DNA from 2 places in the Rhizobium sp. YAF28 genome. Region 2 is predicted to be linked to the other one. Evidence: riboswitches for the same ligand, from Rfam matches in the RefSeq annotation. Region 2 holds a riboswitch; the other holds the start of a gene.
What was found. Region 2 has a riboswitch for S-adenosylmethionine ahead of AB4Z13_RS11695 (O-succinylhomoserine sulfhydrylase). Riboswitches for the same ligand answer to the same signal wherever they lie in the genome.

Region 1 (15,259 bases), on a different contig from region 2:
TTCCAGCGAGACGCCGGAATGCAGGCTGCGGGCAAGTACGACGGAGCGCTTGGCCGTGCGCTCGCTCGAGAAGCAAAAATTATGATCGTAGAGCGCCTGCTCCTGACCGGCGAAACGCTTCATCGGCGCCATCGCGCGGAAATCGAACGCGGTGCCTTCGATAGAGCGGATCTCGCCGGTCGGTATCTGCTTCTCATTGGTCGGCAGATAGTGGTCGGCAGCGATCATGATGTCGTGCGCCAGCGCATCCTCCCGGCCATCGAGATTGAAATAGGAGTGCTGGCAGACATTGGCGATCGTCGGCTGGTCCGTCGTCGTCTCGTAGTTGACGGAAAGCTCGCCATTGCCATGCACGCGATAGGTCGCCTGGATCGTGCAGTTGCCGGGATAACCGGCGCGGCCATCGGGATCGACGATCTTCAGCACGACACGGTCGGTCTCGTGCTCGACGATCGTCCAAACGAGTGTACCGATATTGTTACTGCCGCCATGAAGATGCGTGACACCCTTCTCGTTCAGTTCGAGCTGGTAGTCCTTGCCGTCGAGCGTGAACTTGCCGTCGCCGATGCGGTTGGCACAGCGTCCCGGTGTCGCGCCGAAGAAAGGCGAATGCGCGAGGTAGCTGCCTAAATCCTCGAAGCCGAGCACCAGCGGGGCATTATGGCCCTCGAGGCTGATATCCTGGATTACTGCGCCCCAGCTCAATACCTTGACCGTCAGTCCGCCGCCGCGGATGACGACGCGATGGACGGTCTCCCCGTCCTTCGTCTGTCCGAAAACTTCCCGTTCCAACTTGTCCGTCATGATCGACGCTTACTCCATCCCTAGAATTCAGGAACCGGAACCTGCCCCCATTCGCCGCAAACCGCAACCGGGCAGGGCCGGAAAACAAAATGCCGTCGCAGAAATGCGACCGGATCATTTCTAAACTGGACCGGTGGCGCTCAGATGTCCGAGCCGATCTCTTCGATATCGTAGGGCGTCGTCTGGTAGATCTCATTGATCCAGTTGCCGAAAAGCAGATGCGCATGGCTGCGCCAGCGGTTCTGCGGCGCAAGCGCCGGATCGTTATGCGGGAAGTAGTTGTGCGGCATCTTGATCGGCACGCCAGCATTCACGTCGCGGAAATATTCGTCCGAAAGAGATGTGGAATCATATTCGACATGGTTGAAGATATAAAGCCGCCGACCCTTCGGCTCGTGGACGAGACAGACGCCCATCTCACTCGATTCCATTAGGATCTCGAGGCCGTCGACCTTCTCGATGTCGGCCCGGCGCACCTCGGTCCAGCGCGACACCGGAACCTCGAAATTATCAGAGAAACCGTTGAGATAAACGGAAGAGGGTTTGAGATTACGGTGGCGGTAAACGCCGAAGGCCTTTTCCTTCAGTTCATACTTCGGCACGCCGTGGAAATGATAAATCCCCGCCATCGCACCCCAGCAGACATTCATGGTCGAATGGACGTTTGTCTGCGTCCAGTCGAAAATCTGCTGCATTTCCTTCCAATAGGTAACGTCCTCGTAAGGCAGCGTCTCGATCGGCGCGCCCGTGATGATGAAGCCGTCGAACTTGCGGTGCTTCACTTCCTCCCAGGTCTGGTAGAAGGCGAGCAGATGTTCTTCAGACGTGTTCTTAGCTTTGTGGTTGCCGACACGGATCAGCGAGAATTCCACCTGCAGCGGCGAAGCGCCCACCAGGCGCGCCATCTGCACTTCTGTCTTGATCTTGTTCGGCATGAGGTTGAGCAGCCCGATGTGCAAGGGGCGGATATCCTGGCGGATCGCCACCGTTTCGGTCATCACCCGCACGCCCTCGTTCACGAGGGTTTCGAAGGCAGGCAGCGTATCGGGGATCTTGATGGGCATTGCGGTCAACTCGATCAAAATAAAAAACCGGCGGCGAAAGAATCGCTACCGGTCCGCACGCGGCCCTTTAGCGATTTATTTAACGTGGCTGCAAGCCGGCCGGCCAAATCACCACGAGGCATCCTAATTAGCGCCAGTCGCGCTGCGAATCAACTGTCAATAGAGACAGCTGCACAAGCCATCACGCTTTCTTTATGGGTGGTGGAATCTGTTGATGGACCAGTAACGCCCCCATGTTATTAATGGTGTGATGGGCGATTTTGGAAAAAATAATGAAAAATGACGTCAAAGGGGGGAAGGGCATCCAGAGTCAGGACCGGGTGGGGTATGATCTCAGCCTGACATATCGGCTTGGAGTGATGTTCTCCGCATTCTGGAATTCGCAGGTTCGCGGCAAGGTCGTGGGACTTGCGATCCTGCTTGTCGTCATCATCCTGATGACCGCCTATGGACAGGTGATCCTCAACGAATGGAACGCCCCTTTCTACGATTCCCTCGAGCGTCGTGATCTCGGCGAGTTCTTCCGCCAGCTCGAAGTCTTCGCGATGATCGCCGGTGCGCTGTTGCTGCTCAACGTGTTGCAGGCATGGCTGAACCAGATGACCGCCCTCTACATGCGCGAAGGCCTCTCACGCGATCTCGTCGATCAGTGGCTGGAGCGCAAGCGCGCCCTCAAGCTCTCCACCATCGGCATCCTCGGCGTTAACCCGGACCAGCGTCTTCACGAAGATTCCCGCAATCTTGCCGAAAGCACCACCAACCTCGCTCTCGGCCTCCTGCAATCGACCATTCTGCTCGTCAGCTTCATCGGCGTCTTGTGGGAGCTTTCGAGCGGTTTCATCTTCCATATCAGCGGCCACAGCTTCACCATCCCCGGCTACATGGTCTGGGCGGCGATCTTCTACGCCGCATCGGCCTCGCTATTGAGCCAGGTCGTTGGCCGCAAGCTCGTCAAGCTCAATGCCGACCGATTCTCGAAGGAAGCCGAACTGCGCTTTGCGCTAATGCATGCCAACGAGAATATGCCGGCGATAACAGTGGCGCGTGGCGAAGAGAACGAGCGCAAACGCATCAACGGCGATATCAGCAACGTCCTTACCGTCATCAAGCGGCTCGCCATGGCCAATACCAACCTGACCTGGGTCTCGGCGGGTTATGGCTGGCTGGTTATCGTTATCCCGATCATTGTTGCAGCCCCCGCCTATTTCTCCGGCGGCCTCACATTCGGCCAGCTGATGATGTCGGTCGGCGCCTTCAACCAGGTCAATACGGCGCTGCGCTGGTATGTCGCCAACTTCGGCCCGATTGCCGAATGGCGCGCCACGCTGATGCGCGTCACCGATTTCCGCCAGGCGCTTCAGGAGATGGATGATGACTTCGATTTGAAGGACGCAATCGTCTACGAGGAAACCGCGCCCGACAGGCTGACGCTGAAGGATATCGTCATCGTTGCCAAGCTTGGCGAGGATATCGACGATTGCGGCGGCTTCCAGATGCGCGAAACGGATGTGACGATCAGGGCCGGCGAAAAGGTCATGATCAACGGCGATCACAGCGTGAACCGCCGCCTGCTCTTCCAGGCCATGGCCGGCCTCTGGCCCTGCGGCAAAGGCACAATAGGCCTGCCGCCGATTGACGACATCCTGTTCATCCCCCAGGTTGCCTATGTGCCGGGTGGAACGCTGCGCGAGGCGATCGCATTCCCCCAAAAACCCGAAGCCTATGACACCGCGGCCATCGAAGCCGCACTTGAGGCTGCCGGCTTGCATTCCCTGGTCGCCCGCCTCGATAGCCGCGCGCGCTGGGACAAGCTTCTCGATGCCGATGAACAGAAGGCTATCGGCTTTGCCCGCCTGCTCCTCGTCAAGCCGCGCTGGGCCGTCTTCGACGAAGTGCTCGAAGGCATGGAGCCGGAATGGCAGCGCACTATGACGAAGCTGCTTACCACGATGCCGGACACCGGCATGATCTATATCGGCCGCTCGGAGACCTATCTGGAAGCGCTGCATCCGCGCATACTGCATCTGCTGGCGCTGCCTTCGAAATCCGATGAAGAACCGGTAGCATCCGTCGCAGGATCAAGCGCCGCGACAGCTCGTGCCCCGGCGCTCTGATCAATTCCAGTAGAAGAAGTGTGCGGCGGTTTGGCTGAAATTGCTCCAGGAGAGCTTACATCGGCGGCATCACGCCGTTGATGCCGACGGCGACCTGAGCGGCCGAGATACTGCCGTCGGCTGCCCTTTCCGCCATGACGATAACGCCGGCGCCCGGCTTCAGATCATCTTTCGTTGCCGGCGCAAAGGTAACGATCGGCGTGCCCTCGGCAATCGAGATGGTCTTTTCCTTGCCCTGATAGGTGAGCGTGATCGTGTGGCCGTCGACAGCCTTGACCGCATTGCTGACGGTCGCATTCGTCATCGAACTGTTCGGCTGCACGTCCCACGGACGGCTGCCTTCGCCGGTGCCCTTCATCGCGGCCGGGAAGATCAGCACCTCGATCGCGCCATCGGGACCTGTGCCCTTCGGCAAGGAGGCGACACCAACGAAATCGCCGACCTTGATATCATCGACAGAAGCATTCCTGATACCCGAGACCTTCCAGCCGGACTTGAGCGCCACCGTCGCATCGCTGCCCTCGCGGGTCTTGACGGTTAGCGTGTCGCCGTTGAGACTCTCGATCGTGCCACGAACGCGCACGCGCTGGTTTTCCTGAGCAATCGCCGCCTGCGAAAGGCTAAGCACGACGAAGCCGCTGGCGGCAAGCGCCGTCAATATTCTGGTATAGGATTTGCAAGACATGTAACTCTTCCTTGTCGCCATTGATCGGCACGATCCCCAGCTGAGCGGCACTCTATGCCGCATGACGCGGCGCGGGCGAATCAAGGAAAAGTGAGGAAAGCGGACCCCGACAATCCGGTTCCAGACGCCGGAGTCCGCGAAAGACCTTTGAAAAGACCGGCTCAACCGGCAGCAGACATGTCCATGTACATGATTTCCCAGACATGGCCGTCGAGGTCCTGGAAGCTGCATCCATACATCGGCCCCATATCGAGGATCGGCTTCCAGGGCTTGCCGCCCACTGCCAGCGCCTTCTTGAGGTAATCATCCACCTCGTCGCGGCTACCGGCCGAAAGGCAGGTCAGCACTTCCTTGCCCTTCGTCGTATCGGCGATATCGCCCTCGATGAACTGCTGGAAATGACCGTGGGTCAGCAGCATCACATAGATGTTTTCCTCGACAATCATGCAGGCAGCATCGTCGGTGGTAAAATTCGGATTGTAGGAAAAGCCGAGCGCCGAGAAGAATTCCTTCGACTTGACGAGGTCCTTGACCGGCAGGTTCACGAAAATCATGCGCATGAAAAAATCTCCCTAATGACGTGGCGGCACCATGCCGTTGATCACGTTCGGCCCAAGGACGGAGAAAACCACCCGATCCGACATTTCAGGAAATTTTTATCGGATCAGCCTTCCAGCTCCTCGCGCAGCATTTCGAGTTCCAGCCATTCCTCTTCCATCTTGGTCAGGCTTTCGCGCAGTTTCTCCATCTCGGATGCCAGCCGGTTGAAGGTTGCCGGGTCCTTGGTGAAGAGGTTCGGATCGGCCATCTTCTCCTCACGCTTGCCGATCTCCGCCTCTGCCTTGGCCATTTCTTTCGGCAGGTTTTCGAGTGCGAATTTCTGCTTGTAGGAGAGCTTGACCTTCGAGGCAGAAGGTGCGGCAGCCGTCTCCTGCGCCTTAGGCTTTTCCGCCGCCTTCTCGGCCCTGCGGCGCTCCTCGGCTGCACCCTTGCGCTGCGCCAGCATGTCGGAATAGCCGCCGGCATATTCGATCCAGCGCCCGTCCGGCGCTTCCGGATTGGCCGGCGCAATTGTCGAGGTCACCGTCCGGTCGAGGAAGTCGCGATCGTGGCTGACGAGGATGACGGTGCCGGCAAAACCCGTGACGATCTCCTGCAAGAGGTCCAGCGTCTCGATGTCGAGATCGTTAGTCGGCTCGTCGAGGATGAGCAGGTTCGTCGGCCGCGACAGGATGCGCGCCAGCATCAGCCGGGCGCGTTCGCCGCCGGAGAGGTTCTTGATCGGCGTGCGCGCCTGCTCCGGCTGGAACAGGAATTCCTTCATGTAGCCGGTCACATGCCGCTGCTCGCCATTGACCAGCAGGTTCTCGCCACGCCCATCCGTCAGGTAGTTGGCAAGCGTATCGTCGAGGTTCAGATCCTCACGCTTCTGGTCGAGGGTCGCGATATCAAGATTGGTGCCGAGCTTCACCGTACCGCTGTCGGGCGCAAGCTGGCCGGTCAGCATCTTCAAAAGCGTCGTCTTGCCGGCGCCGTTCGGGCCGACGAGACCGATGCAATCGCCACGATGCACGCGGATCGAGAACGGCGCGACGATCGGCCGGTCGTCATAGCTTTTGGTGATCTTGTCGGCCTCGATCACCAGCTTGCCGGATTCCTGCGCATCGGAAGCGCTTGCCTGTACCGTTCCCTGCGGCCCTTTGTGGCCACGATACTGCGAACGCATCGTCTGCAGCTCGCCAAGCCGGCGCATGTTGCGCTTGCGTCGTGCCGTCACGCCATAGCGCAGCCAGTGTTCTTCCCGCTCGATCGCCTTGCCGAGCTTGTGCTGCTCCAGCTCCTCTGCCTCCAGCACCTGGTCCCGCCACGCCTCGAAAAACGCAAAGCCCTTGTCGAGCCGTCGAGACGTGCCGCGGTCAAGCCAGACGGTGGCCGTCGAGACCTTTTCGAGGAAGCGGCGGTCGTGCGAGATCAGCACCAGCGCACTGCGCGTCTTCTGCAATTCGCCTTCCAGCCACTCGATGGTCGGCAGGTCGAGATGGTTGGTTGGCTCGTCGAGCAGCAGGATGTCGGGCTCCGGCGCCAGTACGCGCGCAAGTGCTGCGCGACGCGCTTCGCCGCCAGAAAGGTTCTTAGGATTTTCCTCGCCGGTCAGCCCGAGATGCGAGAGCAGGTAGCTGACACGATAGGGATCGTCGCCCGGCCCGAGACCGGCTTCGGCATAGGCCTGCACGGTCTGGAAGTCGGCAAAATCCGGCGCCTGCTCCAGATAGCGCACCGTTGACGCTGGATGGCGGAAGACGTCACCTGACTGCGCGTCGACCAGGCCGGCGGCGATCTTCAGAAGCGTCGATTTGCCCGAGCCGTTGCGGCCCACGAGACAGATCTTGTCGCCGGACTCCACCTGCAGGGCAGCGCCCGCCAGAAGCGGTGCACCGCCGAAGCTCAGGAAGATATCGTCGAGTTTCAGAATGGGAGGCGCCAAGTATCAGACTCCGGAAAGATCATAGGGCCGCGCGAGCACGATGGCCCTGCCGCTGGCAAGCGTGAAGCGCACAGGCCCCTCCGCCACATTGGAAATGGTGCGCGACGAGCCGAAGGGCAAATGGAAGTCGGCGAGCGGATAGCGGGCATTTTCGATGAACAGGCCACGCAGCTCGCTGAAGCCTGGCACGGAAAACAGACTGCCCGGCGGAAGATCGATCTCCAGCGAGCCGGGAAGCAAAGGCACGGCCTCCTCACTGCCCGAGGTCAGCAGCATATCGAAGCCTTCTTCCGCCAACTCCACGGCGTAGAGCAGATGCTGCAGGGCGTGGTCGGACCGTTCACCGCCCAGCGCACCCGCAAGGATCAGGCGTTTGGCACCACGCTCGATCGCCTCGCTAACGGCAATTTCACCATCCGTCGCAGCCTTTGCGACTGGATAGGGCTGGCGCGGTACGTCAGGAAAAGCGCGGTCGAGATCGGGCGGTGTCGAATCGAAATCGCCAACCCACAGTTCCGGCACCACGCCCAGCGCCGCCGCATGCCGCATGCCGCCGTCGGCCGCGATGAACCGGCTTTCCCGCACGGCGTCGCGCAGACGATCCGTCAGGCTGAGTGCCCCGCCGAGCAGGATGGTGAAGGTGGATTGGCTCATGGGCATTGCCCATAGCGCAAACGGGGGGTGAAGGGGAAGAGGCGCCGCAGATCCGGTGCCTTTCCCTCAAAGCAATTCCCGCAAAAGCGTGCAGCCGTTTTGCGGGAATTGCGTAATCAAATGCTCTAGAAGCGATAGGTGACACCGGCACCGATCAGCCAGGGATCCAGTTTCGCCTTGCCGCTGACATCGGCACCGCCGACGGTCGCATCGAAATCCGGACGCAGGAAGATTTTCTTCACATCCAGGTTCGCACCCCAATGCTCATCGAACATGTAGTCGAAACCGGCCTGCAGCGCGACGCCGAATGTGTTCTTCACATCGAGGCTGTCGGCACTCTTGCCGGACTGGTTGTAGAAGACAGTGTAGTTCACACCGGCACCGAGATAGGGCTGGAAGGCACCGAAATCGGTGAAATGATACTGCAGCGTCAGCGTCGGCGGCAGCAGCCACGTCTTGCCGATTTCCCCGAGGCCGGCAATCGAGCCTTCGCCATGCACATTGGCATAGGTCGTGCCGAGAATGAGCTCCGCGGAAATATTGTCGGTGAAGAAATAGGAGATATCCACTTCCGGAATCACCGTGTCCGAATAGGACAGATCGGATCCGGGGATGCCATCGACTGAGCCGTTGTCGCGCGTGATCACGCCAAGCGCACGAAGACGTACCTGCCATGGGCTTTGCGTGGCCATTGGCGAGCCCGCCGAAGGCGCCAGATCGGCCGAAAGCGCCGCATGCCCGAAGGATGCGAAAACGATAGCGGCAAAAATACCCCTCAGCCGAAGCGGATGATGTTTCATGTGAATCTCTCCTGATGTCGTCGAACGAGGAGAGACTTAGGCTTGCCTTGGATGGGTCGGCTTGAGCGAGATCAAACGCTCGGACTATTTTCTTAGCCCGGCGTATCCTTGTCGCGCGAAAGGAAGATCGCCTCGTAGCCGCCGATGAATTTCTCGAACAGCAGCGAGAAAGTGTCGATCTCCTCCTGTGGCCAGTCCCGCACAACCTCGGAAACGAAGGCGAGCTTCTGGGCCCGGATTTCCGCCAGCAGATCCTTCCCGAGCGGAGTCATGACGACGACGATACGTCGCGCATCCGCCTGCGAAGCCTCACGGCGCAGGACGTTGCGGCCCACCATATCGGACACGACGCGGCTTGCCCTCGACGGGTCGATGCGTAGCATCTCGGCAATGGCGCCGACCGTCACCTCGCCATTTTCCTGTGCGCGACGCACGGCATCGAGTACGTCGAGATGAGACAGCTCCAGATCCGGCGCCACGCTCTGGATCGCCAGGCGGCCGATCAGCCGGCGTCCCGTCATCATTCGCATGCGCGTCATGGTGCGGCCGATGCGCGGCACGCTGTCCAAAGGATCATCAAGCTCGGTCGTTCTTGTCTTGGTCAAGGTCTCGTTCATGACGGAATCATAACAGACCGGAGTTGAAAATAAAATATGCCAATATCAATAATGTGCCGTTGACAAATATATGACATTAGCACATAACATATCTATATAACGAGAATGGCCCATCCCATGGATATGCAACTTGCCCCCGCCCCGCTCGTAACGGATCCCCGTCGGCGGCTCATCCTCTTCTTCTTCCTGATGACCGCTATGTTCATGGCGACGTTGGATAACCAGATCGTCTCCACGGCACTGCCGACCATCGTCGGCGAGTTCGGTCATCTGGACCGCTTCGGCTGGATCGGTTCGGCCTATCTGCTGGCGCTCAGCGCCGTGATGCCGCTCTATGGCAAGCTCGGCGATCTCTTCGGACGCAAATATGTGATGATGACGGCAATCGCGATCTTCACGGTGGGCTCCGCCGTCTGCGGTCTCGCCGTCTCGATGAACACGCTGATTGCCGCCCGCGTGCTGCAGGGCTTCGGCGGCGGCGGCATCATGGTTTCGATTTTCGCCGTCAATGCCGACCTCTTCGAGCCGCGCGAACGCGCCCGCTACCAGAGCTATTCCAGCCTCGTACTGATGGCCTCCGGCGCCATCGGCCCGGTCCTTGGCGGCACGATGAGCGATCTCTTCGGCTGGCGCTCGATCTTCCTCGTCAACGTGCCGATCGGCTTCATCGTGCTTACCGGCCTCGCCTTCATGCTGCCCTACCGCAAGCCGCATCGCCGGCCGAAGATCGATTATGCCGGCGCACTCCTGCTGGCGCTGACAACAACCAGCATCGTGCTTGCGACCGACAGCAGCGAGCTTTTCGGTGCGCTGATCTCGCCGCAGAGCATCGGCATAATCGCCTTCGGCGTGGTTTGCGCCATCACCTGGGTTTTCGTCGAACGTCGCGCGCCGGAACCGATCGTGCCGCTGCCGCTGTTCCGCAATTCCACGTTCAGCCTGCTGCTGGTGATCTCCATCATGGGCGGCGCAATCGCCATCGGCATGGTCAACTACCTCGCGCTGTTCCTTCAGACGACGACAGGCCTTTCGCCGTCGGGCGCCGGTCTGCTCTTCATTCTGCTGACAGGCGGTCTCGTCTGCGGCTCCCTGAATGCCGGCCGCATCATTTCGAAGACAGGCCGCTACAAGCCCTTCGCAATTGCCAGCCTCACCTGCAGCGCCATCGCTTTTGCACTGATCTCACAGGTTCACGCCGGCACACCGATTGCCTTCATCGGCGCGATCATGCTGCTGCACGGCGTCGGTATCGGCCTTGCCCAGCAGGTTCCGGTCATCGGCGTTCAGAATGCCGCACCGGCCCGCGATGTGGGTGCTGCAACCGGCTCGGTCACGCTGTCGCGTATGGGCGGCGCCTCGATTGCCATCTCCATCTACGGTGCAATCATTGCATCGCAGCTCGGCAGGCTCGGCTCCTCCATCCCAGGGGTGGCCAATATCGAGGAGCTGACGCCGAAAATGATGGCAGCACTTCCCGAGGCCAGCCGTCAGGCGGTGGCTAATGCTTACGCCTCCGCCTTCTCGCCGCTGTTCATGACCTCCTGCGGCATCGCTTTGATCGGTCTGATCGCCGCCATCATGCTGAAGCCGGTGCAGCTCCCCCGCGCCGGCGAACAGAAGACCAGCCAGACCACCGCCGCCGCCGCCGAAGCCGCGGAGTAAGCACAGAGCGCGCGGCCTCCGCGCCTCTTCAATTTAGTCGGCTCGAAAACACCACTATTAATTGTATTATTCGCGCGAATGTTACGCGTGCCCGCATCGGTCGCCGTACTGACCGATTTTTTCCGCAGTGCAGCCGGAATCTGCACTCGCGATGGAACTTTCGCCATAATTTCATCGGAGCGAGAAGTGCCTCGACAGGCGGGGCATTGCCGAAATGCAACGGCGCCACATTTAGATAGAGTCTCGCTATGCAACCCACGCGGAAATCGGCTACAGCAAAGACTTGGATCGGCCGATTGTACAGCGCGAGAACCGAGGCGGAAGCCTATTGAATTTTCCTGGCAACGGCCGGCCCGAAGATGCGGCAGACCGGCGACTTAAAATGGTGCGGAGAGACAGACTGGACAGTATGACGACGTGGAAATCGCCCGCGCTTTCCAGTGATGCCTTTTTTGCGCCGCGCCGTTGGGCGCGCCGTTTCCTGCTGCTGTTGGCCTGCGCCGTCGCGCTGAACGGCTGCGAGTCGTTGATCCAACAATCCTATCAGCCGACCGTCGGCCCTTCGTCTAATCCGCAAATCGTCGACGAAGTGCAGAAGAACGACCCTCGCGCCGCCATGGGCGCCCGCGAGCATCCGCGCATCGTTGCGAGTTATGGCGGCGAGTATAAGGACGCCAGGACCGAGCGCCTCGTCGCGCGTATCGCCGGCGCACTGACGGCCGTCTCGGAGAATCCGAGCCAGTCCTACCGCATCACCATCCTGAACTCGCCCGCTATCAACGCCTTCGCGCTGCCGGGCGGTTATCTCTATGTCACCCGCGGCCTGTTGGCGCTCGCCAACGATGCCTCGGAAGTCGCGGCCGTGCTGTCACACGAGATGGGCCACGTCACCGCAAACCATGGCATCGAGCGGCAGAAGCGTGAAGAGGCGGAAGTCATTGCCAGCCGTGTCGTCGCCGAAGTGCTGTCGAGCGATATAGCCGGCAAACAGGCGCTTGCCCGCGGCAAGCTGCGTCTTGCCGCCTTCTCTCGTCAGCAGGAACTGCAGGCCGACGTCATCGGCGTACGCATGCTCGGTGAAGCCGGCTATGATCCTTATGCCGCAGCCCGTTTCCTCGACTCCATGGCCGCTTACAGCCGCTTCATGTCGGTCGATCCCGAGGCAGACCAGAGCCTGGACTTCCTGTCGAGCCATCCGAATTCCGCCCAGCGCATCGAGCTTGCCCGCACCCACGCTCGCGCCTTTGGCCAGGAAGGCTCCGTCGGCGATAAAGGCCGTGACTACTATCTCGATGGCATCGACGGCCTTCTCTACGGCGACAGTCCGGAAGAGGGCTATGTGCGCGGCCAGACCTTCCTGCACGGCGGCCTCGGCATCCGCTTCGACGTGCCGCCTGACTTCAGCATCGACAACAAGGTCGAGGCCGTCATGGCAACCGGCCCGAACGATATCGCCATCCGCTTTGACGGCGTGGCCGACAACCAGAACCAGAGCCTGACGAATTACATTTCCAGCGGCTGGGTTACCGGCCTCGATCCGTCGACCATCCAGCCGATCAACGTCAATGGCATGGAGGCTGCGACCGCGCGCGCCACTGCCGACCGTTGGGACTTCGATGTCACGGTCATCAGAAACAACAATCAGATCTTCCGCTTTCTGACGGCGGTGCCGAAAGGCAGCCCGTCGCTGGAGCCGACGGCAGACGTTCTGCGCGCAAGCTTCCGCCGTATGACGCCGGACGAAGCCGCTTCGCTGAAGCCGCTACGCGTGCGGGTGGTCACAGTCCGCCCTGGCGAGAACATCACCACGCTCGCTTCCCGCATGATGGGTACCGATCGCAAGCTCGATCTCTTCAAACTGATCAACGCCCTGCCGACGGGCGCTGCCGTTTCTCCCGGCGACCGCGTGAAGATTATCTCCGAATAAAAGAAGGCCCGGCTTGTGCCGGGCCAGTCTGTGCTGCTGGGGAGTAATTCCTGTCAGGCATAGGCTGCCATGTGCGGATCGGCGCTGACGAGCGCCGTACGAAGCTTTTCCATCGCCCGGCTTTCGATCTGGCGCACGCGCTCTTTGGAAATGCCGAGGTCAGCGCCGAGCTCTTCGAGTGTCGCCCCGTCTTCGGCAAGCCGGCGCGCGCTGATGATCTTCATTTCACGCTCGTTGAGATGCTTGAGGGCAGAGGCAAGCCAGACACGACGGCGTTCGCCGTCGATCATGTTTGAGACCTGCTCATCCGGCAGAGGTTCGTCGCTGACGAGGAAATCCATCTTTTCTGCACTGTCGGCATCACCCGAAACGGAAGGCGCCTGCAACGAGGCATCGTTGCCGGAAAGGCGCGCATCCATGGTCTGCACGTCAGCAAGGCTGACACCGAGGGCAGCCGCGATTTCCTGATGAATGGATTGCAGTGTCAGCTGCGTATCGCCCTTGGCCAGCTTGGCGCGCAGGCGCCGCAGATTGAAGAAAAGTGCCTTCTGCGCCGAACTCGTACCGCCGCGCACGATCGACCAATTGCGCAGGATATAGTCCTGGATCGAGGCGCGGATCCACCAGCTTGCATACGTGGAAAAGCGCACATCGCGCGCCGGTTCGAACCGGGCCGCGGCCTCCAGAAGCCCGACATAACCTTCCTGTACGAGATCGCTCATCGGCAGGCCGAAATTGCGGAACTTGCCTGCCATGGAAATGACGAGGCGCATATGCGCCATGGCGATCTGGTTGCGGGCGCCGCGGTCTTCATGATCTTTCCAACGAATGGCCAGGTTATGCTCTTCTTCACGGGCAAGATAGGGAGCCGCCATTGCTATTTTGATCATGCGCCGATCTGCAGACATGTTCTTCATATCGCTCTCCTAAATGGGCCACGTGCCTAAAAATGAACAAGCAAACACCGTTTCCGGAACATCGCTGCGCCGGAGCAAACTAGGGTCTTGAATGCATAAAGGCCTCCTCCTGGACTTTTCAGGAGGAGGCCCTATCTCTCGTCATGTGCCGCCAAGACGGCAGGATTGGATCTGTTTCTTGAGATTACCGGAAAGGCAAATTCTGGAAATCATGATCCTCTCCTCATCGAACGTTGACAGCTTCGGCGGAAGTCAAACCGAGCTTTATAGGCTCCGGTCATGTCCGCACTACTGTGTATGAACGTCGTAGCGGCGAAAAAGTTCCAATAAAAAACCCGGCACCAAGGCCGGGTTTTTTCATCAGCAAAAACAATGCGCTATTAAGCGGCTTCGTCCTGCGAGTCGTCTTCTTCGATTACCTTGCCACGCTTCGGACCCTTGTTGAGATTGGTCTCGACGAGGCGAACTGCTTCGGTTTCAGACATTTTGTTGACGGCAGCGATTTCGCGAGCCATGCGGTCAAGAGCAGCCTCATAGAGCTGACGCTCGGAATAGGACTGTTCCGGCTGGTTCTCGGCACGATAAAGATCGCGAACGACCTCTGCGATGGAAATCAGGTCGCCGGAATTGATCTTGGCATCATATTCCTGAGCGCGACGGGACCACATGGTGCGCTTGACGCGAGCCTTGCCCTGCACGACCTTGAGGGCGCGCTCGACGAAATCGGTCTCGGAAAGCTTACGCATGCCAATGCTCATGGCCTTCGCGACCGGAACCTTCAGCCGCATCTTGTCCTTTTCGAAATCGATGACGAAAAGTTCAAGCTTCATGCCGGCGACTTCTTGCTCTTCGATAGCCGTGATGGTACCGACGCCATGTGCGGGGTACACGATCGATTCACCAGTCTTGAAGCCGTGACGTGCGGTAGAAGGTTTTTTCTGCTGGGTGGTCATTCTAATCAAAAACTCCCTGTTACGCTACCGGCGGCGGCCGGAGCCGGGTCAGTCAGGCCCGGATGAGACGGTTAAATCCGTCGGGTGACTTCACTCTGGTTCCACCAGACAGAAGCAAAAGGTATCCTTGCGCGCGATCTTGGGATCCGACAGCTCAAGTTATTGATATGTCACGGAAACCGCGTACGGATTTGTTTTACTTTCGTGATGGTTTTGGGCATGCTTCATGCCACAAATGGAACAGTGTGGTGAACGTATCACAAAAATATGAGGAAATCAATAATTTGCTTAACGTGAGTCATGTGGGCAACACATAGCCCCCATGTGACTCACGCGTAATTTGAAACGTTTAACCTGCCGCTGAACCCGGTTTCATCGGCACCGCACGTCGAAATTTTCAGTCGCCGCTACCGGGCTTTTCCGAGAAGTATTTCTCGAATTTTCCGGTCTCGCCGTCCATCTCCTTGGCCTCGGCCATCGGCTCTTTCTTGACCGTGATATTCGGCCAGATGCTCGCATATTCAGCGTTAATCTTCAGCCACTTGTCGAGACCCGGTTCGGTATCGGGCTTAATCGC
Region 2 (15,259 bases):
TTCCCTCGCCCAGGAAATGCTCGGACATATAGGGACCGTCGAACAGGGCGCAGCATTTGTCTGAAGCTGACGAAGCGACCCAGAAGGAAAGTTGCAGCGCATCGGCAAAGGCAGCATCGATCTTGCGTTCCTTCAAGGCCGTCAGCAGCGCTTCCTTATTGTCGAAGGGCTGAGCCTTGATGGTAGGGAAGAAGGCAGCAAGCATCGCCTCATGCACGGTGCCCTTGACGACGCCGACGGAATGGCCAGCGAGGCCGGCAGCCGTCGTTCCGGTCACGGAGGCGCCCATGTTGCGGACGAAGCGGGCCGGCAGCATCAGATAAGGGCGGGAGAAGAGGAACTCGCGGCGCAGCTCGGGCGTGACGGCAAGGCCGGCAATGACGGCGTCACCCTGTAAGCCGGCAAGCGCCTTCTGCAGGTCGGCAAAGGGCAGCGCCTGGATCTGGCACTTATCAGCGATCTCGAGCTCGGTGCAGATCTCGCGAGCCAGATCGACGTTGAAGCCGGAGAGCTTGCCGTTCTGGTCGGTGAAATTGAAGGGCGGGAAGTCCACCGAGGTCAGGAAACGCAGGCGCACGAGCGAGGACAGATCCGGCTTCGCCAGACGCTCGCGGGAATCGAAAAGCAGCGGCACGGACAGGCCCGATTGCTGCGCAAAAGCGGAAAAAGCCGAAAACAGTGCAACCGAAAATAGGCAAAGGACGAAAATCCCTCTGAGGGCCAGAAACGCCGGTCTAGATTGCACCATGATAACCTGCCTCGGGAGTAAGAGCGGCGCTTGCCACAGGCCGAGATGTAACAGAATCACGCCCAACGGGGAATATAGCCTGGCGGGCGACAGACTGCGATCGGACAGAATTGCGATACGCGCAGGCCTTCAAAGCAAGCCTTTCGGAAGACTCGGCCCCGCGCCAGTCGCAAAAAAATTCCGCATAAATTGCATTTTTCGAACACCCAAGCACAAATGACAACTATGCCCCAAAAATTTACGGGCAATCCTGCGAGCCCGTTAGCGCGGAATTAAGCAATATCCGATCTTATTTGTTGCGACGACACCGACCTCACCGGCCGACCGCATGATGCGCATGTCGAACCTCCCAAGGTATCTCCCACACCGCAATACCGAAGAATTGTTCTGCAACAAATGATTTCAAAAGCACCGGGTCCGCAACACACCCGGCCAATCGGGTGACATTTCCATGCTGAAACATCTGAAAATCCGCACAAAAGTCATATCGGTCGTGGCGCTCCTGGGGCTGATCACCATGGCCGGATTGGTCTATGTCATGTCCGAGTTCCGCCAAGCGGACGCGACTTACAGCGCCTTCATCGATCATGAGGCGCTGGCCTCCATGCAGAGTGCGCGCGCCAGCGCATCGATCGTCGCCTCGGTGCTGCAAGTGAGTCTGCTTGCCGATATGAAGCCCGATACGCCGGCATTCCAAACAGCGCTCGCCACACCGAGCAAGCTGCCGCAGGCACGCGACCGCATGAAGCAGGCGCTGACACTTGTGCCCAGCCGCAAGGCGGCGATCGATGAAATCCAGGCCGGTATCGATGAAATCGAAACGCTGGCGAACAAGATCATCGAGCAGAGCAAGGCCAAGGACAGCGCCGGCGCCCTGGCGAATGTCGCCCTGATCAATGCCAAGCTCAACGCACTGACGCCGAAGATGATCGCCAACAATGATGCGATGATGGCGATGCTCAACGACGGCGGCGACGCTCTTTCGGCTGCCGTTAACCAGCGGATCGTCTTCTGTTTCATCCTGATCGGCATTGCGGTTCTCGCCGCTGTCGGCATCAGCGTGGCCGTGGCGCAGATCGGCATCGCCGGCCCCATGATGCAGCTGCGCCTGCGCATGACGCGGCTTGCCGAAGGCGATACCGCGAGCGAGATCAGCGGTCTCGACCGCGGCGACGAGGTCGGCCAGATGGCAAAGGCCGTCTCGATCTTCCGCGACAACGCGATCGAGCGTGCCCAGATCGAGGCGCGCGCGGAAGCCGACCGCAGCCTCAGCGACAACGAGCGCCGTGAACGCGAAGCGCAGAAGGCCGCGGAAGCCGCCGATCTCGAGCGTGCGGTCAATGCGCTCGGAGACGGCCTGCGCCGGCTCTCGGCGGGCGACCTCCTCTCACATATCGAAACGCCTTTCGTCGCGCATCTCGACGCGCTGCGCCAGGATTTCAACAATTCGGTCGAGAAGCTCAACGAGACCCTGCACGCAGTCGGCTCCAACGCCCGTGCCATCAGCGCCGGCGCCAACGAGATCCGGTCGTCTGCCGACGAGCTTTCGAAGCGCACCGAACAGCAGGCCGCTTCCGTCGAAGAAACGGCAGCAGCCCTCGAAGAGATCACCATAACGGTGAAGGACGCGGCAAAGCGTGCCGAAGAGGCAAGCCAACTCGTCGCCCGCACCCGCCTTGGCGCCGAGAAATCCGGCGACGTCGTCCGCAAGGCGGTCGCTGCCATGCATCAGATCGAGCAGTCCTCCGTCGAGATCGGCAATATCATCGGCGTCATCGACGATATCGCCTTCCAGACGAACCTGCTGGCGCTGAACGCCGGTGTCGAGGCAGCGCGTGCCGGCGAAGCCGGCAAGGGTTTTGCGGTCGTCGCACAGGAAGTGCGTGAACTCGCCCAGCGCTCTGCAAACGCCGCCAAGGAAATCAAGGCGCTGATCAACACATCCGGCACGCATGTGCAGACCGGCGTCTCGCTGGTCGGCGAAACCGGCAAGGCGCTCGATGCGATCGTCCACGAGGTGCAGGAGATCAACCAGCACGTCCATGCGATCGCCGAAGCCGCCCGCGAGCAGTCGACCGGCCTGCAGGAGATCAATACAGCCGTCAACACCATGGATCAGGGCACCCAACAGAATGCCGCCATGGTCGAGGAATCCACCGCGGCAAGCCATAGCCTTGCCACGGAAGCGACGGCGCTCAACAACCTGCTCGGCCAGTTCCGCCTGACAGGCACCGGCGGCTTCGTTGCAAGCGCGCCGATCTCGACCGCACCGGCCGCGCCGCGCGCTGGCGCACGGCCGGCTGCCAGAGCTCCGGTCCGCGTTGCCGAAAGCACCGCACGCCCGAAGGCTTCGCCCGCCCGCGCCCTCGGCCAGAAGATAGCCAGCGCTTTCGGCGTGAACAACGCTGCCCCCGCCAGCAGCCAGGAAGCTGACTGGACGGAGTTCTGAGCTGATGACATGATTGAATGAAAATGGGCGGCTTCGGCCGCCCATTTTCGTTTCAGGTCCTTCAGGCTGGTGGACGCCAGCCGACTTCGACAAGAAGGTTGCCGGGCGCGGTGCAATAGAAGAGCCAGCCGCCGCGAATGGCGGCCGGTGGTCCTGAGACAGCGGCATCATCTGTCACCAGACGGCCATGAAGCCGATCGACATCCAATCTTTCGGTGAGGATGAAGCCGATATGATAGGTCTGCCGCTGCAGCTCCACCTGATCGGCACCGCCGAATTTCGGCAGCGGGCGGCTCAAGACGATCTCCGTTCCCTGGTCGTCATGAAGGATCGCCCGGCCGATCCGTTCGTTCATCTCCCGCAATTCCAGACTGAAATAACGCAGGAAGAAATCCGCCGTAGCGGCAATATCGGGCACGTAGAAATCAAGATGGTTCAAACGCATGAATGTCTCCTTTGAGAATAAAATCCCGGAGGAGTGCGTCTTTTAACGCTCCGCATGCCGCCGGGAACCCGCATTCGCATGCGGGCCACGTCGCGGGTTCTCGTGTGAAACACGGAGCAGAGCTTCCGATGATGGAAGGGACCGGGCTTACCTCATCCGATCCTGCCTTTTTCGACAGCATCGCTCTACCAGATAGCGCCACGAGCGGCAATCAGATCAATCGGACGGTTGGCGCGAACGATCACAACCTTTACCCGGGCACTTCTCGAAGGGTTGAAGACGCGCGCACCGTTTGTATCGTGAGCTTTCGGCGATTTGCGGTACAATAGCACCGTGCTGCGGAAAGAAAGGCTTCCAATATGAAACTGATCGCACTTGGCCTGATCGGCGCGCTGGCGCTCGCTGGCTGCACGACTGTCGAATATACCGGTCCCGGCATCGAGCCTATTCCCGGCAGCATCACCTACAACGGCCAGCCGCGCACCAAACTGACAAAGTCGCCGATCGGCTCGACCTTCCCGCACAATTTCATCGACCAGTACGGCCGGCAGGTCGAGGAGACCTATATCATCCGCCCAGACCGCACGTTGGCGATCGCTCACCGCCAGTACCGGCCGATCAACATTTTCGGAAGAGATTGAGAGGAATAGCTGGAGCGGGTGAAGGGAATCGAACCCTCGTATTCAGCTTGGGAAGCTGCTGCTCTACCATTGAGCTACACCCGCCTGATGGCTTGAGACTTCCAACAGATAGCCGCCGCTGTCAAGTGACGGCGCCATCGGGCATCAAATCCGAAAATGCTTAGACAGTTTGAGGCCCTGGGCCTGATAGTTGGAGCCGAGGCCTGAACCGTAGAGGCTCAACGGCTGTTCCTGCATGTGCTCGTAGATCAGGCGGCCGACGATCTGGCCGTCTTCCAGGATGAAGGGCACTTCGTGGCTGCGCACTTCCAGCACCGCGCGGCTGCCGCGCCCGCCGGCCGGCGCATGGCCGAAGCCTGGATCGAAGAAGCCAGCATAGTGGACGCGGAACTCACCGACGAGCGGATCGAAGGGGGTCATTTCCGCCGCATAATGCGGCGGAACGTGCACGGCCTCACGCGAGACGAGGATGTAGAACTCATCCGGATCGAGGATCAGCTCGGTGCGGTCGCGGCTGTAGAGTGGTTCCCAGAAATCGTAGATATCGTGCTGAGCCTTCTTGTCGACGTCGACGACGGCCGTGTGGTGTTTGCCGCGATAGCCGATCAAGCCTTCCTCGTCGCCCGTCAGATCGATCGACAGCGCAATGCCGCCGCCGGATACGTTCGGCTGCTTGGCGGCGACGAGCGTTTCCGTTGCGTGCAACTTCAAAAGCTCCGGCTCGCCCAGAACCGAGTGGCCGACGCGGAAGCGGATCTGTGACAGGCGCGAGCCGCGGCGCACGACGATGGGGAACGTGCGCGGGCTGATTTCGAGATAGAGCGGGCCGGAATAGCCGGCCGGGATCTTGTCGAATTCCTGCGCGTAATCGGTGATGACGCGAGTGAAGATATCGAGGCGGCCGGTCGAGCTCTTCGGATTGGCCGAGGCCGACATGTCGGCCGGCAGATCGAGGCGCTCCATCAGCGGTACGATGTAGACGCAGCCGGTTTCCAGCACCGCGCCTTCGCTGAGGTCAATGACATGCAGGCTCAGCCGGTCGAGCTTGTCTGAGACGAGATGCGATGGGCCGGGCATGAAGCTGGCGCGCACCCGAAAAGCCTTGGCGCCCAGCCGCAGATCCAGGCTGGCAGGCTGGATCTGGTCGCGGTCCAGCTCGCGCTCGCTTTGAAGACGCCCCGTCTCAAACAGCGCGGCAATTGCGCGGTCGGCCAAAATTCCAGTTTCGCGAGCCATCATGCTCCATCCATAATTTGCAGCCGACAAAACCAAAGTCGGGGAATTGACGCAAGCTTAGAACGGCAGTATTGCAAATTTATCCCGTGGTGATTTGGCCGGTCGGCTTGCAGCCACGTTAAATAAGTGGCTAAAAAGACCGGGTTGAAAACCGGTCTGCATTTGCGGCCGGTTTTTTTGTTGTTTGAAAGTGGTGATGGCATGAGCAAGACCTGGCGCCCGGCAACCCAACTCGTCCACGGCGGAACGCTCCGCTCGCAATATGGCGAGACATCCGAGGCAATCTATCTCACGCAGGGTTTCGTCTACGATACGTCGGAAGCGGCGGAAGCGCGCTTCAAGGGCGAGACCGAAGGTTTCATCTATGCGCGCTACGGCAGCCCCACCAATGACATGTTCGAAAAGCGCATGTGCATGCTGGAAGGCGCCGAAGACGCCCGCGCCACCGCTTCCGGCATGGCTGCAGTCACCGCCGCCATTCTCTGCCAGCTGAAGGCCGGCGATCATATCGTTGCCGCCCGTGCCCTCTTCGGCTCCTGCCGCTGGGTCGTCGAGACGCTGGCGCCGAAATACGGCATCGACTGCACGCTGATCGACGGTCGCGACCTCGGAAACTGGGAAAAGGCTGTTACCCCGAAGACCAAGGTATTCTTCCTGGAAAGCCCGACCAACCCGACGCTGGAAGTGATTGACATCGCCGGTGTCGCCAAGCTCGCCAACCAGATCGGCGCAAAGGTCGTCGTCGACAACGTCTTTGCGACGCCCCTCTTCCAGAAGCCGCTGGAGCTTGGCGCTCATATCGTTGTTTATTCCGCGACCAAGCACATCGACGGCCAGGGCCGCTGCCTCGGCGGTGTGGTTCTCTCCGACAAGGAATGGATCGATGAGAACCTGCACGACTACTTCCGCCATACGGGCCCGGCCATGTCACCCTTCAATGCCTGGACGCTTCTGAAGGGCATCGAGACGCTGCCGCTGCGCGTCAAGCAGCAGACCCAGAATGCGGCGAAGATCGCCGATTTCCTGGCCGATCAGGGCAAGGTCGCCAAGGTCATCTATCCCGGCCGCAAAGACCATCCGCAGGCCGATATCATCGCCAAGCAGATGTCCGGTGGGTCGACGCTCGTCTGCTTCGAGCTCAAAGGTGGCAAGGAAGCTGCCTTCGCGCTGCAGAACGCGCTTGAGATCGTCAAGATTTCCAACAATCTCGGCGACTCCAAGAGCCTGATCACGCATCCGGCCACGACCACGCACAAGAACCTGACGGACGAAGCTCGCGCCGAACTCGGCATCTCGCCGGGCACGGTGCGCCTGTCGGCCGGCATCGAGGATACGGACGATCTGATAGAAGATTTCGCCCGCGCTCTGGCGAAGGTTTCGGCCTGACCATCAAGGCACGGCCGTCGGCAGACGCTGCGGCCGTCGCATTGCCTTGAAATTAACACTGAGAGTTAGGCTTAATGAACGAAAGGCGGTCCAACCGGGGGTGGTGAGGCCGCGATCACTGTACCGTTTCTTGACGGCAGAGGCCTCTTATAAGATACGGGTAACATATCCTGACTAAGGTGTAAGGCATGTATCGCGCCCTCACACGAGATATCGAAGTCGTTGTCGAGCCGTTTTATCTGGAGGAGCAATCCGATCCGGATGACGATCGCTATGTCTGGGGTTACCGTGTGGTCATCAGCAACAATTCCGGCATCGCCGTACGTCTCGTCAACCGCTACTGGAACATTACCGACCAGAACGGGCAGATCGACGAGGTCAGCGGCCCCGGCGTCGTCGGCGAGCAGCCGCGGCTGCAGCCAGGTGACACCTATGAATATTCGTCGGGCTGCCCGCTGGATACGCCGTCCGGCCTGATGTTCGGCCACTACCAGATGGAGACGGACGAAGGCGAGACGTTCGATGTCGACATCCCCGCCTTCTCTTTGGATTCACCCGGCCTGCTCAGGGTATTGAACTAGAGCCTGCCCCATTCTCCGCGCACTCACTCCGCCGCCGCAACTTCCTGCACCGGGAAGCGGTAGGTCGTGGAGCAGAATTCGCAGGTGACCGAGATCTCGCCATTTTCCTGGCTCGCCTCGATTTCCTCGGCGCTGAAGCCCTTCAGCACGCCGCCGATCTTTTCCCGTGAACAGCTGCAACGATCGAAGACGGCGCGCGGATCGTAGACGCGCACGCCGCGTTCGTGAAAGAGGCGAAAGAGCAGGCGTTCGGTGCCAACAAGCGGATCGGTCAGTTCATCGGCATCCACGGTTTCAACGAGCGAGCGGGCTTCCGTCCAGGCATCATCCTCAACATGGGCGCGCGCAGCCGTGTCGCCATCACCGCCGTGAAGATCGGGCCGGCGCATACGCTCCGGCGCTTCCGGCAGGAATTGGGCGACGAGGCCCCCTGCCCGCCAGCGGTGACGCGGCTTACCGTTCTCGTCGCGGTCGAAGAGCTCGGCTGCGGCAAGGCGCACGCGCGTCGGGATCTGCTCCGACTGGCGGAAATAGACACCTGCAATGTCTTCCAGCGAGGTACCGTCAAGTGCCACGATGCCCTGATAGGGCTGGCTGAACTTGCCCTGATCAATGGTGAAGGCGAGCACGCCCTTGCCGAGAAGCTGTTCCGGCTCCGTCTCGCCTGCAGCGATCGCCTTATCGAGCAAGGCCTGATCGAAGCGGGCGTAGGCCCGGACATTTTCCGGCGTGGAGAAATCGGCAACCAAGAGATCGACGGGACCGTCGCTCTTGGTCTGGACAGTGAATTTGCCCTCGAACTTCAGCGAGGTGCCGAGCAGCACCGTGAGCACCACCACCTCCGCCAGAAGGCGGGCGACGGGCGTGGGATAATGATGGCGTTCGAGGATTGAATCCAGCATTGGGCCGAGCTGGACGGCGCGACCGCGCACATCCAGCCCTTCCACCTGGAAGGGGACGACATGATCATCGCCGGCGAAATCGAACTCGCCGAGGGCGGCGGCAGCTTCTGCCATGGCTTTCACTCCTGTTTTGTCAGAGCAGCCGGCCAGCGCACCGGCTGCTTGCGCAGCCGCGAGTTTGGAACTCGCGACATCCGATTATGGTTCAGATCGCGCCCAGGCACCAAGCAAGAATCGACTTCTGCGCATGAAGACGGTTTTCCGCTTCATCGAAGACCACGGATTGCGGGCCATCGATCACTTCGTCCGTCACCTCCTCACCGCGGTGAGCGGGGAGGCAGTGCATGAACAATGCGTCTTTGCCGGCCTGCGCCATCAAATGCGCGTTGACCTGATAAGGCTGGAAGACATTGTGACCGCGAGCCCGATGTTCCTGATTCATGGAGACCCAGGTATCGGTCACCACGCAATCGACGCCGGCGACCGCACGGTCAGCATCATGGTAAAGCATGATTTCGGCGCCCTCATTGCGGGCCCAGTTCAGATAGTGATCCTTCGGCTCGGAACCAAGGGGTACTGCCATGTTCATGCGGTAGCCGAAACGGGCAGCTCCTTCCACCAGCGAATGCAGCACGTTGTTGCCGTCACCCGTCCAGGCGATCGTCTTGCCCTTGATCGGGCCGCGATGCTCTTCGAAGGTCATGATATCAGCCATGATCTGGCAGGGATGGGTATCATCCGTCAGCGCATTGATGACCGGCACGGTCGCATGCTCAGCGAGCTCCAGCATACGGTTGTGGTCGGTCGTGCGGATCATGATCGCGTCGACATAGCGCGACAGAACCTTGGCGGTGTCGCCGATCGTTTCGGCGCGGCCGAGCTGCATTTCAGTGCCCGACAAGAACAAGGTCTCGCCGCCGAGCTGGCGCATGCCGACATCGAAGGAGACGCGGGTTCGCGTGGACGGCTTCTCGAAGATCATGGCGAGCATCTTGCCGGCGAGCGGCTTGTCGGCCGTGCCGGCCTTAAAAGCCTGCTTTCGCAGCTTGGCATCGTCCATGATGGTTCTGAGGTCGGATCCGGTGACGGCGGAAAGATCGAGGAAGTGTTTGGGGGAAGCCATTGTTCGTTACCTGCTACGCCCGCCAGCGGGCGGGGCATTGTCCTATCAAGCGGTCTTCTTGACCTTGGCGGCACGGATGTTTTCGGCAGCGCGTTCGAGACGGGAAAGACCCTCGCGCGCCTCCTCGGCGGTTACGACCAGCGGCGGCAGCAGGCGGATGACATTATCGCCTGCCGGGATCGCCAGAAGATGGGCTGCGCGGATTTCCTTCAGCAGCTCTGCCGAGGGAATGGCAGCCTTGACGCCGAGCAACAGCCCTTCGCCCCTGATATCTTCGATCACGTCGGGATAGCGATCCTTGAGCGATGCAAGGCCCTGGCGGAAGACGAGAGTGACATCACGCACATGCTGCAGGAAGCCCTCGGCCAGGATGACATCGAGCACCGCGTTACCGACAGCCATGGCCAGCGGGTTGCCGCCATAGGTGGAACCATGCGTGCCCGCCTTCATGCCGGAAGCGGCCTCTGCCGTCGCAAGGCAGGCGCCGAGCGGAAAGCCGCCGCCGATGCCCTTGGCAACCGCCATGATGTCGGGCGTTATACCCGACCATTCATGAGCGAAGAGCTTGCCGGTACGGCCGACGCCGGTCTGCACCTCGTCGAGGATCAGCAGCAGGCCATGCTCATCGCAGAGCTGGCGGAGCGCTTTCATGAATTCGGACGTTGCTGGGCGGACACCGCCCTCGCCCTGCACCGGCTCGATGAGGATGCCGGCGGTCTTGTCGGTAATAGCGGCACGGACAGCCTCGACATCGCCAAAGGGCACCTGATCGAAACCAGGGGTCTTCGGGCCGAAACCTTCGAGATATTTCTCCTGGCCGCCGGCGGCGATGGTCGCCAGCGTACGGCCGTGGAAGGCGCCATCGAAGGTGATGATGTGGAAGCGCTCCGGATGCCCCTTGGAGAACTGATAGCGGCGCGCAGTCTTGATGGCGCATTCGAGAGCCTCGGCGCCTGAATTGGTGAAGAACACCTTGTCGGCGAAAGTGGCATCCGTCAGACGCTTGGCGAGCTTCTCCTGCCCCGGCACTTCATAAATATTGGAGAGATGCCAGACCTTGTCGGCCTGATCCTTGAGAGCGGCCACAACGTGCGGATTGCCATGCCCCACGGAGGTAACGGCAACGCCCGCGCCGAAATCCAGATATCGCTCGCCCGTTTCGGTGATCAGCCACACGCCCTCGCCTCGCTCGAACCGCAGCGGGGCACGAGAATAGGTATCATAAAGCGGCGAGGCTTCAGCCATGGCGCAATCTCCTGGTCAGGCTCTAAGGCAACGGACTCCGGCTAAGAAAACCAGGCCCGAAAAATCAAAAATGCCGCCTTGCGGCGGCAGGAAGCACTATTTACTTTTCGCACTGCAATGTCAACAAAACTGAGGATTTAGCACATGCGTCAAGCCTCAAATCAGACTTGCAGGTCTATCAACAGCTAATGTTGCAGAAATGACTCTCCGGGGAAGCAAGTTGGGGAAAACCCCGAATTCGGATTCATCGGATTCACGCGACTCTTGTCACAGAGTCAGGCTCACACTAGGTTAAAGTTCAATTACTAGACTGCATGCGGCGGAACTAGTCACCAAAATTGATCAGGCGTTTCTTGCTTCGGAGACTTCCGAGGCAACGGTGAGGGATTCTGCCATCACCAACGCGAAAGGTGGAGACAGGGCAATGAACTGGACAGACGAGCGTGTCGAGAAGCTCAAGAAGCTTTGGTCAGAGGGGCTGAGCGCCAGCCAGATCGCTGCGCAGCTTGGCGGAGTGAGTAGAAACGCTGTTATCGGCAAGGTTCACCGGCTCAGTCTTCCCGGCCGCGCCAAGGCCGGCGGCACGGCAACCGCTGCGCGCGCAACGAAGCGCAATACGTCGGCTCCGCGCGCCCCGAACTATGCGTCTCGCATCACCACCCGCACCGTTACCCGCCAGCAGGGCGCAACGATGCTGAAGGAAGAGATCGAGATCGAAACGGTCGAGGAAATGGAATACGTGCCGGCCAAGAATGTGGTCGTGCCGATTTCACGCCGCCTTGGCCTGACGGAACTGACGGAGCGCACCTGCAAGTGGCCGGTCGGCGATCCGCTGAAGGACGACTTCTACTTCTGCGGCTGCGACTCCCCGGATTCCTCGCCCTATTGCAACTATCACCAGCGCCTCGCCTACCAGCCGGTCAGCGAACGCCGCAAGGCTGTCCGGGTCGCCTGACCCGCGATCTTCCAACAGACGCAACGTACCATCACCCCTCCTCGCCTATGCGCGGAGGGGTGATTTTTTTAGCCGGCACAGGAGGACTGGAAAACCGCTCCTGACCACGACTATCTGCCGGAGGCCGATCTCTGCCGGTCGTTCACCATGCCTGACAATGCGAAGTTACGTGGCCAACACCACCGATGTGTTTCAGCCCCAGGCTGGCATGGAACGGTGGTCATGGCGCTGTAACGCGATTTTCTGATGCAGATGCGGTATTCTCGTGGAGTAGCACGGCGCAAACAGTCGGTCAGGGGTGCCAATGGAGATCGATCCAAAGCGGATGACAATGGGGTTCGTCGGGACGGGCACGATTACCGAGGCCGTCGTCACCGGATTGGGCAAGACAGCGTTTCGCGACACACCGATCGTGCTGTCACCGCGCAGCGCAAGCGTCGCCGCCCGCCTTGCGGCGGCAAACCGGAATGTGTCGATCGCTTTGGGGAACCAGGATGTTCTCGACCGATCCGATCTCGTATTTGTGGCGGTGAGGCCGCAAATTGCCGAGGAGGTCATCCGCTCGCTCCGATTTCGGCCGGGCCACCATGTCATCAGCTTCGTCGCGGCCACGCCAATGGATCAACTGCTGGCGTGGATCGATCAGCCAGTTCGCCTGAGCCTGGCAATTCCACTTCCGTTCATCGCAGATCTTCAGGGCGCGACTGCGATCTACCCGCCCGACGAGGTTTCCCACGCCCTCTTTTCGGCGCTCGGAACGGCGATCCAGGTTGAAAACAGACCTGAGTTCGAACTTCTCGCGGTGGCGAGCTGCCTGATGGCCACCTATTTCGGCATCCTGGACGCGACGTCGACCTGGCTGCAGAGCCAAGGGCTTTCGAGAACGGCTGGCGACGCCTACCTCCGTCAATTGTTTTCCGGCCTCGCCCATGCTGCCCGTTCGAAACCTGTCGCGAGTTTTGATGAACTCATCGGCGAGCATTCGACCAAGGGCGGATTGAATGAACAGGTGCTCGAAGACTTTCGCGATTTCGGTGGCGCTGTGGCTCTGCAAAAGGCTCTTGATCGAGTTCTTGCACGCATTCGTCTGTAGAAAGCAAACCCTCTTGAAGTTCGCTTTCGGCGCCTAGTGTCGGCTTCCAGAAGAAGCTGTGCTTCGCCGAGACAGGTCGCTTCAAGCTCGACGGACAGGGCGGGCCTACCCATCGCTGTTTCTTCAGAAGGACACCAGATAAGCAAACGGGCCGCCCGGCAAGCGAGCGACCCGTCTGGACCTCCGATCACTCGGATCAGGCTTCCATGGAATATCCCGCGCCGCGGACGGTGCGGATGACATCCTGCATGTTGGAGAAGTTCAGCGCCTTACGCAGGCGCCCGACATGGACGTCGACGGTACGTTCGTCCACGTAGATATCGTGGCCCCAGACGCCATCCAGAAGCTGCGAGCGGGAGAAGACCCTGCCCGGCGACGACATCAGGAATTCGAGCAGGCGGAATTCGGTCGGGCCGAGGCGCACTTCGCGGCTCTTGCGATGAACGCGATGGGTTTCGCGATCGAGCTCGATATCACCACACTTCAGAACGGTGGAGAGAACCTCCGGACGGGCGCGTCGCAGCATCGCCTTGACGCGGGCAACGAGTTCCGGCGTGGAGAAGGGCTTGACGACATAGTCGTCCGCGCCGGTCGAGAGACCGCGAACGCGTTCGCTCTCTTCGCCGCGTGCCGTCAGCATGATGATCGGCAGGCGCTCGGTCTCCGGCCGCATGCGCAGCCGGCGGCAGAGTTCGATGCCGGAAACGCCCGGCAGCATCCAGTCAAGGATGAGCAGGTCCGGCGTGCGCTCCTGAAGCCGGATTTCGGCCTCGTCGCCACGGAGGATCGTATCCACCTCGAAACCTTCAGCCTCGAGGTTGTAGCGGAGAAGCACACTCAGCGCCTCTTCATCTTCAACAACTGCAACTCTTGGGATCATGCGTGTCAGTCTCCTAATGCATGATCCTTAAACCGGGGGTGATTTAAGCAACGGACCATGCAGAAACTTGGAATTGGCTGCGACCTTTGCGCGCCCCAGCGCAGGGCGCGCACGCAATTGGCAGGTCCGGATTACTCCGTCACCGCACCGACGGTATTGGAGCTGTCGTCCTTCGGACGCTCACCCTCCGGCTGGGCGCCGGTTGCCATGTAATAGATCGTCTCAGCGATGTTGGTCGCATGGTCGCCGATGCGCTCGATGTTCTTGGCGCAGAAGAGAAGATGCGTGCAGCTCGTGATGTTGCGCGGATCTTCCATCATGTAGGTGAGGAGTTCGCGGAACAGCGAGGTGTACATCGCGTCGATCTCGTCGTCGCGCTCGCGGATGGACTTGGCCTTGTCCGCAGAACGCGTCGTATAGACGTCGAGCACTTCCTTGAGCTGGACGAGCGCCAGTTCGGAGAGATGCTCGAGACCGCGGGCGAGCTTGCGCGGAACGCCGGTGCTCTGGACGGCGATGACGCGCTTTGCGGTGTTCTTGCCGAGGTCGCCGACACGCTCGAGGTCGGCGGCGATGCGGATCGAACCCATGATCTCGCGAAGGTCGGAGGCCATCGGCTGGCGACGGGCGATCGTGACGATCGCCTTGTCGTTGATTTCGCGTTCCGCGTGATCAAGGATCACGTCGTCGGAAATGACCTTCTGGGCGAGCGCAGTGTCGCCGTTGACCAGCGCACGGACGGCCTCGCCGACCATCTGTTCGGCAAGACCACCCATCTCGGAAATGCGCCGGGACAGGAATTTCAGATCGTCATCGTAAGCGGAAAAAATATGTGTCGATGCCATGGGGCTTTGTCCTCGAAAATCGGGAAGGCTTCACATCGCCAAAATCAGCCGAACCGGCCCATGATATAGTCCTGGGTGCGCGGATCGTCGGGATTGGTGAACATCTTGTCGGTGTCGTTTTCCTCGACCAGGTTGCCGAGGTGGAACATGGCCGTACGCTGTGATACGCGCGCGGCCTGCTGCATGGAATGCGTCACGATGACGATGGTGTAGTTTTCACGCAGCTCATGGATCAGCTCTTCGACCTTGGCAGTCGCGATCGGGTCGAGCGCCGAGCAGGGCTCGTCCATCAGGATGACTTCCGGGCTGACGGCAACGGCGCGTGCGATGCACAGACGCTGCTGCTGACCGCCGGAAAGGCCGGTGCCGGATTCATGCACGCGATCCTTGACCTCATTCCAGAGGCCGGCGCGCTGCAGGCTCGTCTCGACGATCTGGTCCAGGTCGGCCTTGGATTTGGCGAGGCCGTGGATGCGCGGTCCGTAGGAGACGTTTTCATAGATTGTTTTCGGGAACGGATTCGGCTTCTGGAACACCATGCCGACACGGGCGCGGAGTTCGACGACGTCGATGTCAGGATCGTAGATATCGTCGCTGTCGAGCGTGATCTTGCCGGTGACGCGGCAGCCATCGATCGTGTCGTTCATGCGGTTCAGCGACCGCAGGAAGGTGGACTTGCCGCAGCCCGACGGGCCGATCAGGGCGGTCACGGTGTTTTCGCGGACGTTCA

Region 1: linked by a shared signal. The riboswitch ahead of metA (homoserine O-acetyltransferase MetA) and the one ahead of AB4Z13_RS11695 (O-succinylhomoserine sulfhydrylase) in region 2 are both predicted to bind S-adenosylmethionine.

The regions. Positions count from the first base shown of each region.
Region 1 is NZ_JBFRCX010000003.1:276,635-291,893, forward strand. Features, by position in the region: gene AB4Z13_RS09035 (aldose epimerase family protein) at 1-804, opposite strand, end outside; gene metA (homoserine O-acetyltransferase MetA) at 945-1,868, opposite strand; SAM riboswitch at 1,916-1,993, opposite strand; gene AB4Z13_RS09045 (ABC transporter ATP-binding protein/permease) at 2,141-3,982, shown strand; gene AB4Z13_RS09050 (DUF5666 domain-containing protein) at 4,038-4,667, opposite strand; gene AB4Z13_RS09055 (VOC family protein) at 4,829-5,227, opposite strand; gene AB4Z13_RS09060 (ABC-F family ATP-binding cassette domain-containing protein) at 5,332-7,152, opposite strand; gene AB4Z13_RS09065 (thiamine diphosphokinase) at 7,156-7,806, opposite strand; gene AB4Z13_RS09070 (OmpW/AlkL family protein) at 7,932-8,606, opposite strand; gene AB4Z13_RS09075 (MarR family winged helix-turn-helix transcriptional regulator) at 8,699-9,223, opposite strand; gene AB4Z13_RS09080 (MDR family MFS transporter) at 9,341-10,885, shown strand; gene AB4Z13_RS09085 (M48 family metalloprotease) at 11,268-12,812, shown strand; gene AB4Z13_RS09090 (RNA polymerase factor sigma-32) at 12,866-13,729, opposite strand; gene AB4Z13_RS09095 (CarD family transcriptional regulator) at 14,110-14,682, opposite strand; gene fdxA (ferredoxin FdxA) at 15,080-15,259, opposite strand, start outside.
Region 2 is NZ_JBFRCX010000004.1:327,579-342,837, reverse strand. Features, by position in the region: gene AB4Z13_RS11725 (transporter substrate-binding domain-containing protein) at 1-748, opposite strand, end outside; gene AB4Z13_RS11720 (methyl-accepting chemotaxis protein) at 1,200-3,197, shown strand; gene AB4Z13_RS11715 (VOC family protein) at 3,259-3,642, opposite strand; gene AB4Z13_RS11710 (hypothetical protein) at 4,002-4,283, shown strand; tRNA gene AB4Z13_RS11705 (tRNA-Gly) at 4,294-4,367, opposite strand; gene AB4Z13_RS11700 (2'-deoxycytidine 5'-triphosphate deaminase) at 4,428-5,522, opposite strand; SAM riboswitch at 5,596-5,674, shown strand; gene AB4Z13_RS11695 (O-succinylhomoserine sulfhydrylase) at 5,721-6,905, shown strand; gene apaG (Co2+/Mg2+ efflux protein ApaG) at 7,094-7,486, shown strand; gene AB4Z13_RS11685 (Hsp33 family molecular chaperone) at 7,510-8,502, opposite strand; gene argF (ornithine carbamoyltransferase) at 8,594-9,511, opposite strand; gene AB4Z13_RS11675 (aspartate aminotransferase family protein) at 9,557-10,756, opposite strand; gene AB4Z13_RS11670 (GcrA family cell cycle regulator) at 11,181-11,711, shown strand; gene AB4Z13_RS11665 (pyrroline-5-carboxylate reductase) at 12,016-12,804, shown strand; gene phoB (phosphate regulon transcriptional regulator PhoB) at 13,001-13,684, opposite strand; gene phoU (phosphate signaling complex protein PhoU) at 13,816-14,529, opposite strand; gene pstB (phosphate ABC transporter ATP-binding protein PstB) at 14,574-15,259, opposite strand, start outside.